Regions from separate parts of the Fulvimarina uroteuthidis genome, predicted to be linked through region 1. Evidence: riboswitches for the same ligand, from Rfam matches in the RefSeq annotation. Region 1 holds a riboswitch; the other holds the start of a gene.
What was found. A riboswitch is a leader RNA that binds a small molecule or an ion and turns the genes downstream of it on or off. The one in region 1 is predicted to bind cobalamin.

Region 1 (6,526 bases):
AAGAACGTGACCGAATGGCCGAGCAGCCAGCGATGCATGGTGTAGCGGAACCGCATCGGCAGATTGCCGAAAATCGCCTGGAAGCTGAGGAGCCCGTCCATCAGTATGAGACCCGGCATGACGAACAGAACGAGAATGCCGAGGCCGAAGAGGTGCCAGCCGTAATCGACCAGGAACGTGTCCGGATCGGAGTTGGCGAACCAGTCCACGATTTCGCCGAGAAACGAGAACAAGGAGACTTCGATGGCCGAGAAGACGATGGTGAGGGCCGCAAGCGCGAACAGAGCCCGCGAGAACGGACGCGCGAAATGCCAGACGAAAGCGCGAACCGAATGGGTCGGCGGCGCGCCGACGGGTGCGTCCGGAAACGGATCGACCATCCGTTCGAAGAAGCCAAACATATGAAAAACCATTCTGCGTTCGCGTGTCGTTGGGCTCGAAATCAAGGAGCGGGGAACGGAACGCCGGAGCGTTCGACGGCGTCATCGATGCGTACCGGGCTCCTCGGTGATATAGGCGCTTTGGTCAGCCGATCACACCCGGCTTTCCAGCCCCTCCAGTGCGCCCTGTTACGCACGGCACTAAACATGAAGATGACGAGATACGAGGCTCCATGACGATTTCGATCGCGCTCTATCAGCCCGACATTGCCGGCAATACGGGAGCGGTGATGCGCACGGCCGCTTGCCTCGGCCTGCGCATCGAGATTATCGAGCCGACCGGGTTCGAACTGTCCGATCGCTCGCTGAAGCGGGCGGGGATGGACTATCTGAGCCTTGCCACGCTGACGAAGCATGTCGATTTCGAAGCATTCGAAACCTGGCGAAAGGCGGAGGCAAGACGCCTGCTCCTGATGACGACGAAAGCCGACGCCGTGGTCTGGGATTTCGATTTCAAAAGCGGCGACATCCTCATGTTCGGACGCGAGACCGCCGGCGTTCCGGACGAAGTGCACGCTGCGGCGGACGCCCGCCTGACGATTCCGATGCGCGCGGGCGCGCGTTCGATGAACCTTTCGGCGTCCGTCGCGCTCGTCGCCGGCGAAGCGGTCCGGCAACTGCGTGGCCGCTGACAGGCCCACGCCCCGTGACGGGGCTGCGGGCGGACCGAACCGGACGATCGCGGCGGATCGATCTCTTCTCCCGGTCCGGCGGGCATGACGAGAGCGCACACGAACCATCCTGGACAATCACCATGCTGAACAACTTCACCGCCGCCGACGTCACGGATCAGACCGGGCGCACCGTCTTCGTCACCGGCGCCAATTCGGGCATCGGCCTGGAAGTCTCGAAAGCTCTTGCTGGCCGCGGCGCGCGGGTCGTTCTCGGCTGCCGGTCGGCCGCGAAGGCCGATGCGGCCGTTGCGCAAATCCGTCTCGAATGCCCGGATGCCGATCTCGGCTTTATCGAGATCGATCTGGCTGATCTTTCGTCGGTCCGCGACGCCGCGGCACGGGCGAACGCCGACGAGGAGATCGACGTGCTGATCAACAATGCCGGCGTCATGGTGCCGCCGCTCGGACGCACGAAGGACGGGTTCGAACTCCAGTTCGGCGTCAATCACCTCGGACCGTTTGCCCTGACGGGCCTCATGCTCCGGACGCTGAAGGACCGGCCCAAGTCGCGCGTGATCCTGACCAGTTCGATCGCCCATCGAAACGGCCGCATCGACTTTTGCGATCTGCACGCGCACGACCATTACAGCCGGCTGAAGCGCTACCAGATGAGCAAGCTCGCCAATCTCCTGCACATGTACGAACTCGACCGGAGGCTGAGAACGGCGAGAGCGGAGACGATGGCACTCGCCTGCCATCCGGGCGTCGCGGACACGAACCTGATGCGGTTCCTGCCCGGGCCGGCAAGGCTTCTCATGGTGCCGGGACGTCTCTTCCTGAACAGCGCAAACGAGGGCGCCTGGCCGGCGCTTGCGGCGGCGACGTCGCAGGCGGTTTCCGGCGGCGCTTACGTCGGGCCGAGCAGACGCGGCGAAACGGCAGGTCCAGCCGGCCTTGCAAAATCCACGGAGCGGGCACGGGACCCCGAACTCGCGGCGCGGCTCTGGGCGGTGTCGACGGAGCTGACCGGTGTCGAATATCCCGTGTGACGGGCTCCGCTGTTGCCCGGGACGCATGGCGTTCATGCCGCCCGGTTGTGGACGAGGGGATCCGGGCTCGCTTTCGGCCCGCAGTCCGTTATGATGCGCGCGACGGTGCTTCGTTCGAAGTGAAACGGGAAGCCGGTGAGAGACCGGCACCGCCCCCGCGACTGTGATGGACCAGCGCCCTTCCGACATCGCCACTGGAGATATCCGGGAAGGCTGGAGGGTCGAAACGTCCAGAGTCAGGAGACCGGCCGTCGAATACCAACGCCCATGGGACGGCGGGTCCCACAAAGGAGCAGCATGCGCAAAATTCTCTTAACCCTCGGACTTGTCCTGACCCCGGCGGTCGCGTTCGCCCATACGGGCGGCGGCGAAGCGAGTGGTTTCCTGCACGGGTTCGGCCACCCGGTCGGCGGTCTCGATCACGTGCTCGCCATGGTCGGCGTCGGCATTCTTGCCTTCGTCCTCGGGGGACGGGCTCTCTGGCTCGTGCCGGCGGCGTTCGTCGCCATGATGGTCGTGGGCTTCGCTCTCGGGATCAATCTCGTGGATCTGCCCATGGTGGAACTCGGGATCGCTCTGTCGATCGTCGTCATCGGCGGCGCGGCCGCCCTCGGCCGCTCCCTGCCGCTCGGTCTCGCCATGGCCCTCGTCGGGGTTTTCGCCATTTTCCACGGACATGCGCATGGCACTGAGATGCCGGCGAATTCCGGGGGGCTGACCTATGCGCTCGGCTTCGTTCTCGCGACCGCCCTGCTCCATGCCGCCGGCGTCCTGGCAAGCCTTGCAGCCGCGCGGGCGATTGGCCGGCACGGCCAAATGGTGGCGCGTGCCGCAGGCGGCCTGTTCGCCGTCGGCGGCCTCGGCGTCCTTTCGGGCTGGCTCTGAAACTGCAAGGGGCCGGTTTTCCGGCCCCTGATCCCTGCGAGGCGGTTTCCGCTTCGATCCGGCAGCGGTCCTGCGACCTGCGCGCCCTTCGATAATCGACCTTGCGACCTTGTAGGCCGTGCGCGAACGTGAATCAGTCGCCCGGAATCTTGCCGCGGAACGCCGTCAGTCCGCGCTCGGCAGTCGGCGCATGGTGAATTCGACGGCATCCCCATCGACCACCCGCCAGCTCTCGACCTGCGTCCAGTAAGCGGCTTTCGGATAGCGGTCGAACCATTCGCGCGCCTTGGTGCGGGCCTCATCCCTCGGCAGGACATAGGTTTCGCGGACGAATTCGCCCGACTGGTCGCCGCCGGTCGCGCGCGTACGATGCAGCTGCCGGCGCAGTCCGTTCAGCGGCGGGTCGAATTGGCCGGGCATCATCGCGCTCGCATGTCCTTCACTTGGCAAAAAATGTGGATCGGCAGATTTTCCACATGTCCTATCTAGCGTGCGCTCGACATGATTGCGAATCGGTAAACGGGTGATGGCGCACCCTGGGCGGAAAGGCTCCGCAAGCGGTTGAAAGCCGGCCATTCCATCAAGTTTTCATTGCCAGAGCGGCAGGCAACCGCCATACCGAAGATGATACACCGATCTCCCGGAGATCGCGGCAGACGAGAAAGCGTGAGCATATGGAACGGCCGAACCTGCCCGAGGGGCTGCCGGAGAACATCGAGACGAAGAAGGCCACCGCCCAGGCCTGGTTCGAAGCCCTGCGCGATCGCATCTGCGCAGTCTTCGAGGACCTCGAAAAGGCCCATGGCGCCGAAACCGGTCTGGAGCCGGGGCAGTTCAAGCGCACCGAGTGGAGCCGCGAGAACGATGGCGGCGGCGGCCTGATGTCGATGATGCACGGGCGCGTCTTCGAAAAGGTGGGCGTCCATACCTCGACCGTCCATGGCGAATTTTCCGAGGAATTCCGCAAGAACATTCCGGGGGCCGAAGACGATCCGCGCTTCTGGGCTTCGGGCATCTCGCTGATTGCCCATCTGCGCAATCCCAACGTGCCGGCAGTTCACATGAACACCCGCATGGTCGTCACCACGCGGCAATGGTTCGGCGGCGGGGCCGACCTGACCCCGACGCTGGAGCGCAGGCGCACGCAGGACGATGCCGACACGCGCGCCTTCCACAAGGCGCTGCAGTTCGTCTGCGACCGTCATTCCAAGGTCGCCGACTACCGCCGCTACAAGGCGTGGTGCGACGAATATTTCTACATTCCCCATCGCGAGGAAACCCGCGGCGTCGGCGGAATCTTCTACGATTACCTGCACTCGTCCAACGAGAACGGCGGCTGGGATGCCGATTTCGCGTTCACACGCGATGTCGGCAAGGCCTTCATCGTCGTCTACCCGCACATCGTCAAGCAGAACGTCGACCTGCCCTTCACGGACGAAGACCGCGAGGAGCAACTGATCAAGCGCGGCCGCTATGTCGAATACAACCTGCTCTACGATCGCGGCACGCTTTTTGGTCTGAAGACCGGCGGCAACGTCCAGTCGATTCTCTCGTCCATGCCGCCCGTGGTGAAATGGCCCTGACGCCCCGCGGATCGCAGCCCGGACTTTCAAACACGCTTGCGTCAGAATCGGGTTCTTTGCCCGCTACGGTATTGACCGCGCTCTTTTTCTATAAGTTAATAAGACATTCACAGACTGAAAGGGAACGACGGAAGCATCTGAAGCGTTATGCCTTTTCCTATTGGTTGATACATCTGGGAGGATGAACATGTATGAATTGGACTGCTCGGGAATTATTCCTGGATGCGCGCGAGTCATTCGGGCCGACAGCGAATCCGAAGTGTTCCGACGCGCCGTGATTCAGGCGGAACGCATGGGTTACAACCGGGTGCCGACGACGATGCTCGATCGGTTTCGCCATGAGATGATTGACGTCGATTCCGAGGCGACGAAGCTCGCGGGCTAGGCCGGAGCTTTCCGTCCTGCCGACGGCACGAACAGGACCCAGACGCACCGAATGATCAGGCGGCATGTCGCACGACATGCCGCTCTTTTTGTCTGTGGACGTCAGCGCGACCGCTGCCGGTCAGGACAGCGGGCGCTCGATGCCGAGGATCTTGGTCGTCACGGACCGGTGGGTTTGCCGACTGCAGGCGCTGACGAGAACGCCGTGGTGGCGCGACGGGTGGTACGGTTCGCCATCGGCGAACGCGACGTGCCCCCCGGCCTCGGACACGAGCAGCGTTCCCGGTGCATGGTCCCAGGGCATGACCTGGCCATACAGGTTGAAATGGCATCCGCCGGTCGCCAGCATGCGGTATTCGTGACCGGAATTGCGATAGTTCGCAACGACCCTCACCTGATCGAGACGTCTGAACAGAGCCGATCGCGCTTTCGGCTCGAAATAGGTCGACGACACGATCCCGATCGATTCGTCGAGCGGTACCGGCCAGTTGACCCGGGTCTTGCGGCTGTCGCCATTGGCCAGCAGCCAGTAGGTGCCGCCCCCCTTCTCGGCGCGCACGGTATCGCCGGTGACCGGATCGTGGACGACCGCGCTGACCACCTCTCCCTTGACCGTCACCGCCGCCATCACCGAAAACATCGCGATGCCCGCCGCGAAATTGGACGTTCCGTCGATCGGATCGACGATGACCGCGACATCTGCGTCCGCGATCTTGTCCAGAAGGCTGCGGTCCTTCGCGGTGCTCTCCTCGCCGACGAACAGGATCCCCGAGGACAGCCTGTCGATCTCCGTCTTGATGAAGCGTTCCGCCGCCTCGTCGGCCTCGGTCACCAGGTCGATCGCCGAACTCTTCTCGCGCACCGCGCCGTCCTCGAGATTTCGGAAAGAGGGCATGATCGTCTCGGCACCGGCGCGCTTCAGAATTTCGGTCAGTCGATCGAGATCGATGGGATTGTCAGCCAAGTCGGGTCACTCCTCGTGCATTTGGTTCGATGGCATCAGGCCGGCGAAGTCGAACAGGGACGGATCGAGCAGATGGGAAGGCTTCGCATGGGCGAGCGCCCGCATCATCACCGCCTTGCGGCCCGGAAACCGCGTCTCCAGATCGCTCAGCATCGCTTTCGTCACGTTGCGCTGCAGGCCATCCTGGCTTCCACATAGATCGCAGGGAATGATTGGAAACGCCATGGCTTGCGCAAAACGCGCCAGATCCTCCTCCGCCGAATTGATCAGCGGCCGCAATACGAGAAGGTCGCCTTCGTCGTTCAGCAGCTTTGCCGGCATCGCCGAAAGCCGCCCGCCGTGGAACAGGTTCATGAAGAACGTTTCGAGACAATCGTCGCGATGGTGCCCGAGCACGAGGGCTTCGCAGCCTTCCTCGCGCGCGATCCGGTAGAGATTGCCTCGTCTGAGGCGCGAGCACAGCGCGCAATAGGTGGCGGTCTCCGGCACTTTCTCTGTCACGATCGAATAGGTGTCGCGATATTCGATGCGATAGGCGATCCCGAAACGCGACAGCCATTCCGGCAGGATGTGCTTGGGAAAGTTCGGCTGGCCCTGATCGAGATTG
Region 2 (6,526 bases), on a different contig from region 1:
TCCTGTGCCGGGAAATCCTGGTGTCGGGCCTGCGCGAATATCTCGCCGAGCTGAAGGTCTCGGTTCCGGTCACCCGGCTCGCCAAATGGAAGACGACCTTCCAGATGGTCGCGATCGGCATCCTGCTGGCCGGCCCGGCCGGCGACAAGCTGATCCCGAACGTCACCGAGATCGGCATCGCCTTCCTCTGGGGCGCCGCCGTCATCACCTTGATGACCGGCTACGACTATTTCCGCGCCGGCCTGCGGCACATCGAGGACTGATCGAGGCGATCGCACGCGCCATGCCCTCGCCCGACCGGCGAAGGTGGGAATGGGACGTCCGGCGTTGTGGCGAAAACGCAGCTTGGCTGCGCACGCGCCCGGCACGCCTGCACCGCCCGTTCAAGCAGAGGCGCGGAGAGGACCAAGGTGCGGGCAAGGACGGGAACACCGGATCGATGCCCCCGCCCGCTTCGAGAATTCTCAGCCCTTGGAGCCGTGATCCATGCCGTGCTCGGCGCCGTCGCCATGGTCCATTCCGTCCATGCCGCCCGCGGGGGGCGTCTTGCCGGATCGGGAGACGCCGACGGGTTCGGCCTGGAGCTCGACATCGAGCGTCTTTCCATCCGAAAATTCGAGCGTCATCGGGATCAACGCGCCCTCTTCGATCGGCTTTGCCAGCCCCATCATCATGACGTGGTAGCCGCCCGGCTCGAGCGTGACGCTCTTGCCCGGCTCGATGGTCAGGCCGCCCTCGACCTTCTCCATCCTCATCACCCCGTCGATCAGTTCCATGGAATGGATCTCCGCCGATTCGGCCGCGGGCGTCGAGGCACCGGTGAGCGTGACGGCCTGACTGCCGGCGTTCTGGATCGAGAGATAGGCGCCCGCGACCGGTGCGTTGGGCAAGGTCGCGCGGGTCCAGGGATGGGCGATCGACAGATCGCCGAGCGTGTAGTCGTGGGCGCTGGCGCCCGGGGCGAAGGAAAGCGCGAGCAGCGCGCCGGCAAGCGAGATGAGCCGTGATGTCATGGCTTGGACTTTCTGAAAGAATTCGACGATTCGAGACGCAACTCCAGCGCAAGGCGATAGGCCGGGCGATGTCTCTGGCGATGAGGGGTCGCGGGACGGTCTGCAAGCGATTTCCGGAAGGCCGCATTTTCCGCGGTGCTTCAGAGCGAGCGTCGCAGATCCGTCGCCGCCGGCGGGTCGCGCGCACCGATCGAGCCGAGCCAGCCGGGCGTTTGAGGCCCGCCGTCCCGGAACCCCGTGCTGCGGCCGGCGCGGCAGAGCCGAAGGCCGGCGAACGCAGGGCCTGCCGCCATGTCCGAGGCAAGCGTGACTCCCGATGCCTGCTGGGCGCACAGGATGGCGCAATGGCGCTCGTCGCAGCAATCCTCGTCGTGATCGCCGTCCGCCATGGTCATGATGCCGGCATCGGTGCAGATATCGGTGGCGATCTCGAGGGCGCGGGAGGCCAGATGCGATACGCCCGCATGCCCCTGCAGAAGCCCGATCAGGACGAGCGCCTGGGCGACGATCAGAACGATCGCAGCCGACGCGGACCGGTCCGCCAGGAGTTTTCGAGCAAAGGCCATGGGAACGAGCCTACCAGAAGCCGCCGCAAAAGCGATGCGCGCGCCACAGCAAATCATGCGAGCGTTAACGCCGGAAGCATCGCGGATCACCGGACGGTTCTCGCGGGCATTCAGGGGCTCGAGACCGAGGCGCCTCACGCGTCCCGCGTTTCCTTGTCGAACACCATGTAGTCGAGCGGCAGTTCCGTCGTGGACTTGATCCGCTCCATGGCGAACGCCGACGACACATCGCGGATCTCGATCTTCTCGATCAGCCGCTTGTAGAAGGCGTCGTAGGCCGCGATATCCGGCACCACCACCCGAAGCAGATAATCGACGTCGCCGCTCATGCGGTAGAACTCGATGACCTCGGGAAAAGTGATGACGACCTCCGAGAACCGCTTCAGCCATTCGGTGGAATGGGAGTTGGTGCGGATCGAGACGAAGACCGTGACGCGGGTGTTCACCTTGTCCGGATCGAGGATCGCGACGCGGCGCTTGATGACGCCCTCCTCCTCCAGCTTCTGGATCCGCCGCCAGCACGGCGTCGTCGAGAGGCCGACCCGCTTGGCGACATCGGCGACCGCAAGCGTCGAATCGGCCTGGAGGAGCCGCAGGATTTTCTTGTCGAGCCGGTCCATCCGCGCCTCGCTTGAAGGTTCAGCGGCCATCGAACCGCACCGGACCTGCATACAGAACCTCGGCGACCCGCGATAGGGACCGCCTCGCGCCCCTGCCCGGCCCGCGCGATCCGCGCGAAAGAATGGTGGTCAATCGCCGGGCATTCTTCTATGGTCCGTTTCGTTCGGTCCATTTCGCGCCATGCGGCGCGAAGGGATAATAGGGAACACGGAAGGAACGGACGCAGACCGCGCGTTCCCCACCGTGGCCGCCCCCGCGACTGTCAGCGGCGAGCGCCCGTCTCATGCCACTGGTTCGCAATCGTTGCGAATCGGGAAGGGAGGCGAAGCGCGACGACCCGTGAGCCAGGAGACCTGCCGAGCGTGAGACACCAACAAACGCCGTCGGGTGGACGGCTACGGAGAACGACATGAACACCCTCACGACCCGCATGCGCGACCTTGCGCAGACCAGGGCCGGCGATCTCGCATCGATCGCCGCCGCAGCCATTCTCGGCCTCGGCATCATCTGGACCGTCGGCATGGCGCAGGCGGCCAGCCTGCACGATGCGGCGCACGACGTGCGCCACACCACCGGCTTTCCCTGCCACTGACGATCCGATCGCTATGTTCAAACAGATCATCGCCGGCGCGATCCTCGCCGGTGCAGGGGCCGGCCTGTGCGCAAGCCTCCTGCAAATTGTCTTCGTGCAGCCCGTATTGCTGCACGCCGAACTCTACGAGTCCGGCCAGCTGGTCCATTTCGGATCGGCCTCCGACGTCAGCGCCGATCAGGCGGTGGCGGGCTTCGATCTTCAGCGTGACAGCCTGACGACGGCGTTCAACCTGCTCGTCTATACAGGCTACGCGCTGATCCTGACGGCGCTGATGGCGCTCGCGCAATTGCGCGGCGCCACCATCTCCGCACGCAACGGCCTCGTCTGGGGCGCGTGTGGGTTCTTCGTCGTCCAGTTCGCCCCGGGCTTCTCGCTCGCGCCGGAGGTGCCCGGCGTCGCGGTGGTGGACGTTCAGACCCGCCAGCTCTGGTGGACGATGACGGTCGCAGCGGCCGGCATCGCGGTCTGGCTCGCAGCCTTCGGCCGCAGCCCCGCGGCCTGGGGGGCGGCGATCGTGCTATTGCTCTTGCCGCACATCGTCGGCGCGCCGGAGCCGGAGTTCTTCGCCGGCCCCGCGCCAACCGAACTCGGCGCTTTGTTCGTCTCGCGCGCCTATGGCGTCAGCCTGGCGGCGTGGACCGCGCTGGGGATCCTCTCGGCCTTCTTCCTGCGGCTCGATCCGGCTCGTGAACGCACGGGCGTCGCCGCCTGACGACGGGTCAGACCAATGGAATGCGGCCGGCGAGGCAGAGGCGCAGCCGGCCGCATTTTGTCGCATTTGCGATATGGCCGCCTTCGGCGGCGAGCCACGCGCGCGCCGTCGCGACGATGTCGGCGACGTCGCCTGCCGGCTCGATGCGGTGGAACAGGTAGGCCGCCTTCCGCGCATCCGACAAGGCCAGCGCGACGGGTGCCCCGCACCCGTTGAGGCAGTCGGTGCCGACCACGCGCAGCGCGTCGACGAGCCCCGCCTCGTCGAGCGCCGCGACGAGATCCGCCACGAGCCTCGCGCCGGTCGTCCCGTCCGCCGCCCTGCAGCTTTCGCATACGATGATGGCCGGCAACCGGCTCTCGTCCGGCATGGCCGTCATTCCCGCCACCAGCTCCCGTCCTGGCTGATCGCTTTGATGCCGTCGTCGGAGAGCCCGGCGAGACGGGCGGAGACGGAGGCACCGCCCAGGAGAAGCGTTCCGTCGAGATCGGCCAGCGGGCGCAGCACGAAGGCGCGATCCGCGGCGCGCGGATGAGGCAGCTCCAGCCGTTCGTCCCTGATCGTTCGCCCGTCATAGTCGATCACGTCGAGATCGAGAGTGCGCGGCCCCCAGCGCTCGCCCCGCTCGCGCCCGTGCAGGCGTTCGATGTGCAGGCAGAGATCGAGCAGCGGCAGCGGTTCGAGCACCGTTTCGACCAGCGCGCAGGCATTGATGAAATCGGGCTGGTCCGTCTTGCCCCAGGGCGGCGTCGCGTAGAGTTTCGAGACCTTCGCCACGCACAGGTCCTCGCGCGCGTCGATCGCCGTCAACGCCGAGCGCATCGCGCCTTTCACGTCCCCCACATTGCCGCCGAGGGCGAGGACCGCGCGAAAACCGGTCACCAGCGCTCGCCCTTGAGGGCGCGCCGCATGGCATCGGCAATGAACAGCGCATCGCGATTGATCGCGACATGATGGACGCGGAAGATGTCGGCGCCGCGCTCGCGCAGCAGCGCGGACGTGGCCGCGGTGGCATGATCGGGATCGGGCAACCGGCCGTCCGGGTCGGTGCGCACGAAGCGCTTGCGGCTGGTGCCGACAAGCACCGGATAGCCGAGCGGCAGCACCTCGTCGAAGCGCGCCATCAGGACCATGTTTTCCGATCCGTCCTTCTCGAAGCCGAAGCCCGGATCGATGACGATCGCCTCCCGCGCCACCCCCGCCGCTTCGGCGATCTCCAGAGACGTCCTGAGAAATGCGAACTGGTCCTCGACGACGTCCGGAAGCCGTTCGCGCCCGCGCCCGGTGTGCATGAGGCAGAGGCCCGATCCGGTGTCGGCGGCGACCTTCGCGATCTCGCGATCCTTCTGCGCCCCCCAGACATCGTTGACGATATGGGCGCCGGCCGCAACGGCGAGCCGGGCGGTTTCGGAACGATAGGTATCGACGGAGATGATGCAGTCGGAAGACGCCGCGAGCGCCTCGATCACCGGCAGGATGCGCCGCTGCTCTTCCCTTGCGTCGACGGGGGTCGCGCCGGGACGCGTGGATTCGCCGCCGATATCGATGATCGTCGCGCCCTGTTCGACCATCGACAGGGATTCGGTCACCGCCGCCTCGACGCTGGCATAGCGGCCGCCGTCGGAAAAGCTGTCGGGCGTCGCGTTGAGAACGCCCATGATGGTCGCCCGCTCGCCGAGGTCGATATGGCGGCCATGGCCCACCTGCCAGCGTCCGCCGCGTGGTTCGATCACCTGCATGGCTTGGCTCTCCTCGTCCTTGCGGGTTTCACTGGCGCGCAGAATTAGCCGCTCGCGCCGCGCGGAGCAATCGGAGGCGAGCGCTTGCGCCCGTCTGTCGAGGCACTTTCGCGCCCCCCTCATTTTCTCCATTGTTCCGAACGGCTTTGCAGCCTAGCATCGTGGCTGGATTTGCTACGGGAGGTTTCTTACCGATGACGCAGCGTCTCAATCCCGCATGGGCCGTGTGCGCGCTGACGGTTGTTCTGGTGCTTCCGGCCCCGCCCGCCCCTGCCGGACAGGTTTCCCAGGCAACCCAGTACTTCGCCGTGCACGGCGCAACGCTTTCGGAAATCGACCGCAGCCTGTCGAAGTCGGGCCCGATGGTCTCCGACACCGGCCAGCGTCATCCCGGCGCGACCTCGGTGCGGTTCGATGGCCATGTCGGCTATGCGCGCGTGCCGCGCGGCTGCGCCGTCGCGGAGACCGACATCAAGCTGCAGCTCAAGACCACGCTTCCCAAATGGCGCCGGCCGCCGCGGACGGAAGCGCGGACGTCGCTCGTCTGGCAAACCCTCGCCGCCGACATTCATCGCCATGAAAAGCAGCACAGCGCCATTGCCATCAGCTACATGAAGCGGCTCGAAAGCGCACTGAAGAACCTGCGTCCCGAGCCGACCTGCCGCCAGATGGAAGCCAAGGCGAACCGCGTCATGTCACGCTATCTTGCCGAACATGAACGGGCCCAGCGCGAATTCGACACGATCGAGGGCCGCGAGGTCGATCTGCGGCTCAACCTGGCGCTCAAACGCAGGCTCGACAGCGGGCAGCGATAGGGCTCGCAGGCGCCGCTCGCGTCGGGGCGAGCCCGTTTCGGCTGTGGAGAGCGGCCTTGCGGTCGTTCTGCGTCGCAGACAAACGGCCTCCGGTTCGATCCGCACGGGGCGGACAGGCCTCACCAGATCAGCCGGACCCCTTGAGCGTGGTACGCGATCGTCTCGAAGGCTTCCTCGAGCTCACCTGCGGTGGCGACCTGGTAGAAGAACGACTTGTTGCTGGCGCACGCCGACAGGAGCTTCGCATCGCCCTCGACGAGATTGATGGTGTGGATCTCGATTCCGGCCTTCCTGGCATTTTCGCAGGCGAGCAGGGTGCGCTGGTTGATCTCTTTCCGGTTTCGCGAGCCCATCCAGCGATTCTGAGTGTTCTCGCCATCGGTCAGGATGACCATGATCTTGCGGACATCGTCGCCATTCTGGGCTCCCGTGAAGGGCGAGGCCGGCGTGAAGGCCTCCATGCCC

Region 2: it holds a riboswitch for cobalamin, as region 1 does, so the genes downstream of both, U0C82_RS14145 (CbtB domain-containing protein) here and U0C82_RS15305 (HupE/UreJ family protein) in region 1, are expected to answer to the same signal.

Annotation. Positions count from the first base shown of each region.
Region 1 is NZ_JAXLPB010000005.1:207,642-214,167, forward strand. Features, by position in the region: gene U0C82_RS15290 (ABC transporter ATP-binding protein) at 1-401, opposite strand, end outside; gene U0C82_RS15295 (tRNA (cytidine(34)-2'-O)-methyltransferase) at 614-1,072, shown strand; gene U0C82_RS15300 (oxidoreductase) at 1,195-2,103, shown strand; cobalamin riboswitch at 2,190-2,370, shown strand; gene U0C82_RS15305 (HupE/UreJ family protein) at 2,401-2,988, shown strand; gene U0C82_RS15310 (hypothetical protein) at 3,154-3,411, opposite strand; gene hemF (oxygen-dependent coproporphyrinogen oxidase) at 3,663-4,571, shown strand; gene U0C82_RS15320 (DUF1059 domain-containing protein) at 4,759-4,956, shown strand; gene U0C82_RS15325 (inositol monophosphatase family protein) at 5,077-5,919, opposite strand; gene ttcA (tRNA 2-thiocytidine(32) synthetase TtcA) at 5,926-6,526, opposite strand, start outside.
Region 2 is NZ_JAXLPB010000004.1:409,591-416,116, forward strand. Features, by position in the region: gene pgsA (CDP-diacylglycerol--glycerol-3-phosphate 3-phosphatidyltransferase) at 1-263, shown strand, start outside; gene U0C82_RS14130 (copper chaperone PCu(A)C) at 465-1,013, opposite strand; gene U0C82_RS14135 (hypothetical protein) at 1,154-1,579, opposite strand; gene U0C82_RS14140 (Lrp/AsnC family transcriptional regulator) at 1,714-2,199, opposite strand; cobalamin riboswitch at 2,348-2,575, shown strand; gene U0C82_RS14145 (CbtB domain-containing protein) at 2,610-2,792, shown strand; gene U0C82_RS14150 (CbtA family protein) at 2,806-3,507, shown strand; gene U0C82_RS14155 (DUF1636 family protein) at 3,515-3,886, opposite strand; gene folK (2-amino-4-hydroxy-6-hydroxymethyldihydropteridine diphosphokinase) at 3,883-4,389, opposite strand; gene folP (dihydropteroate synthase) at 4,386-5,246, opposite strand; gene U0C82_RS14170 (DUF922 domain-containing Zn-dependent protease) at 5,441-6,061, shown strand; gene U0C82_RS14175 (vWA domain-containing protein) at 6,181-6,526, opposite strand, start outside.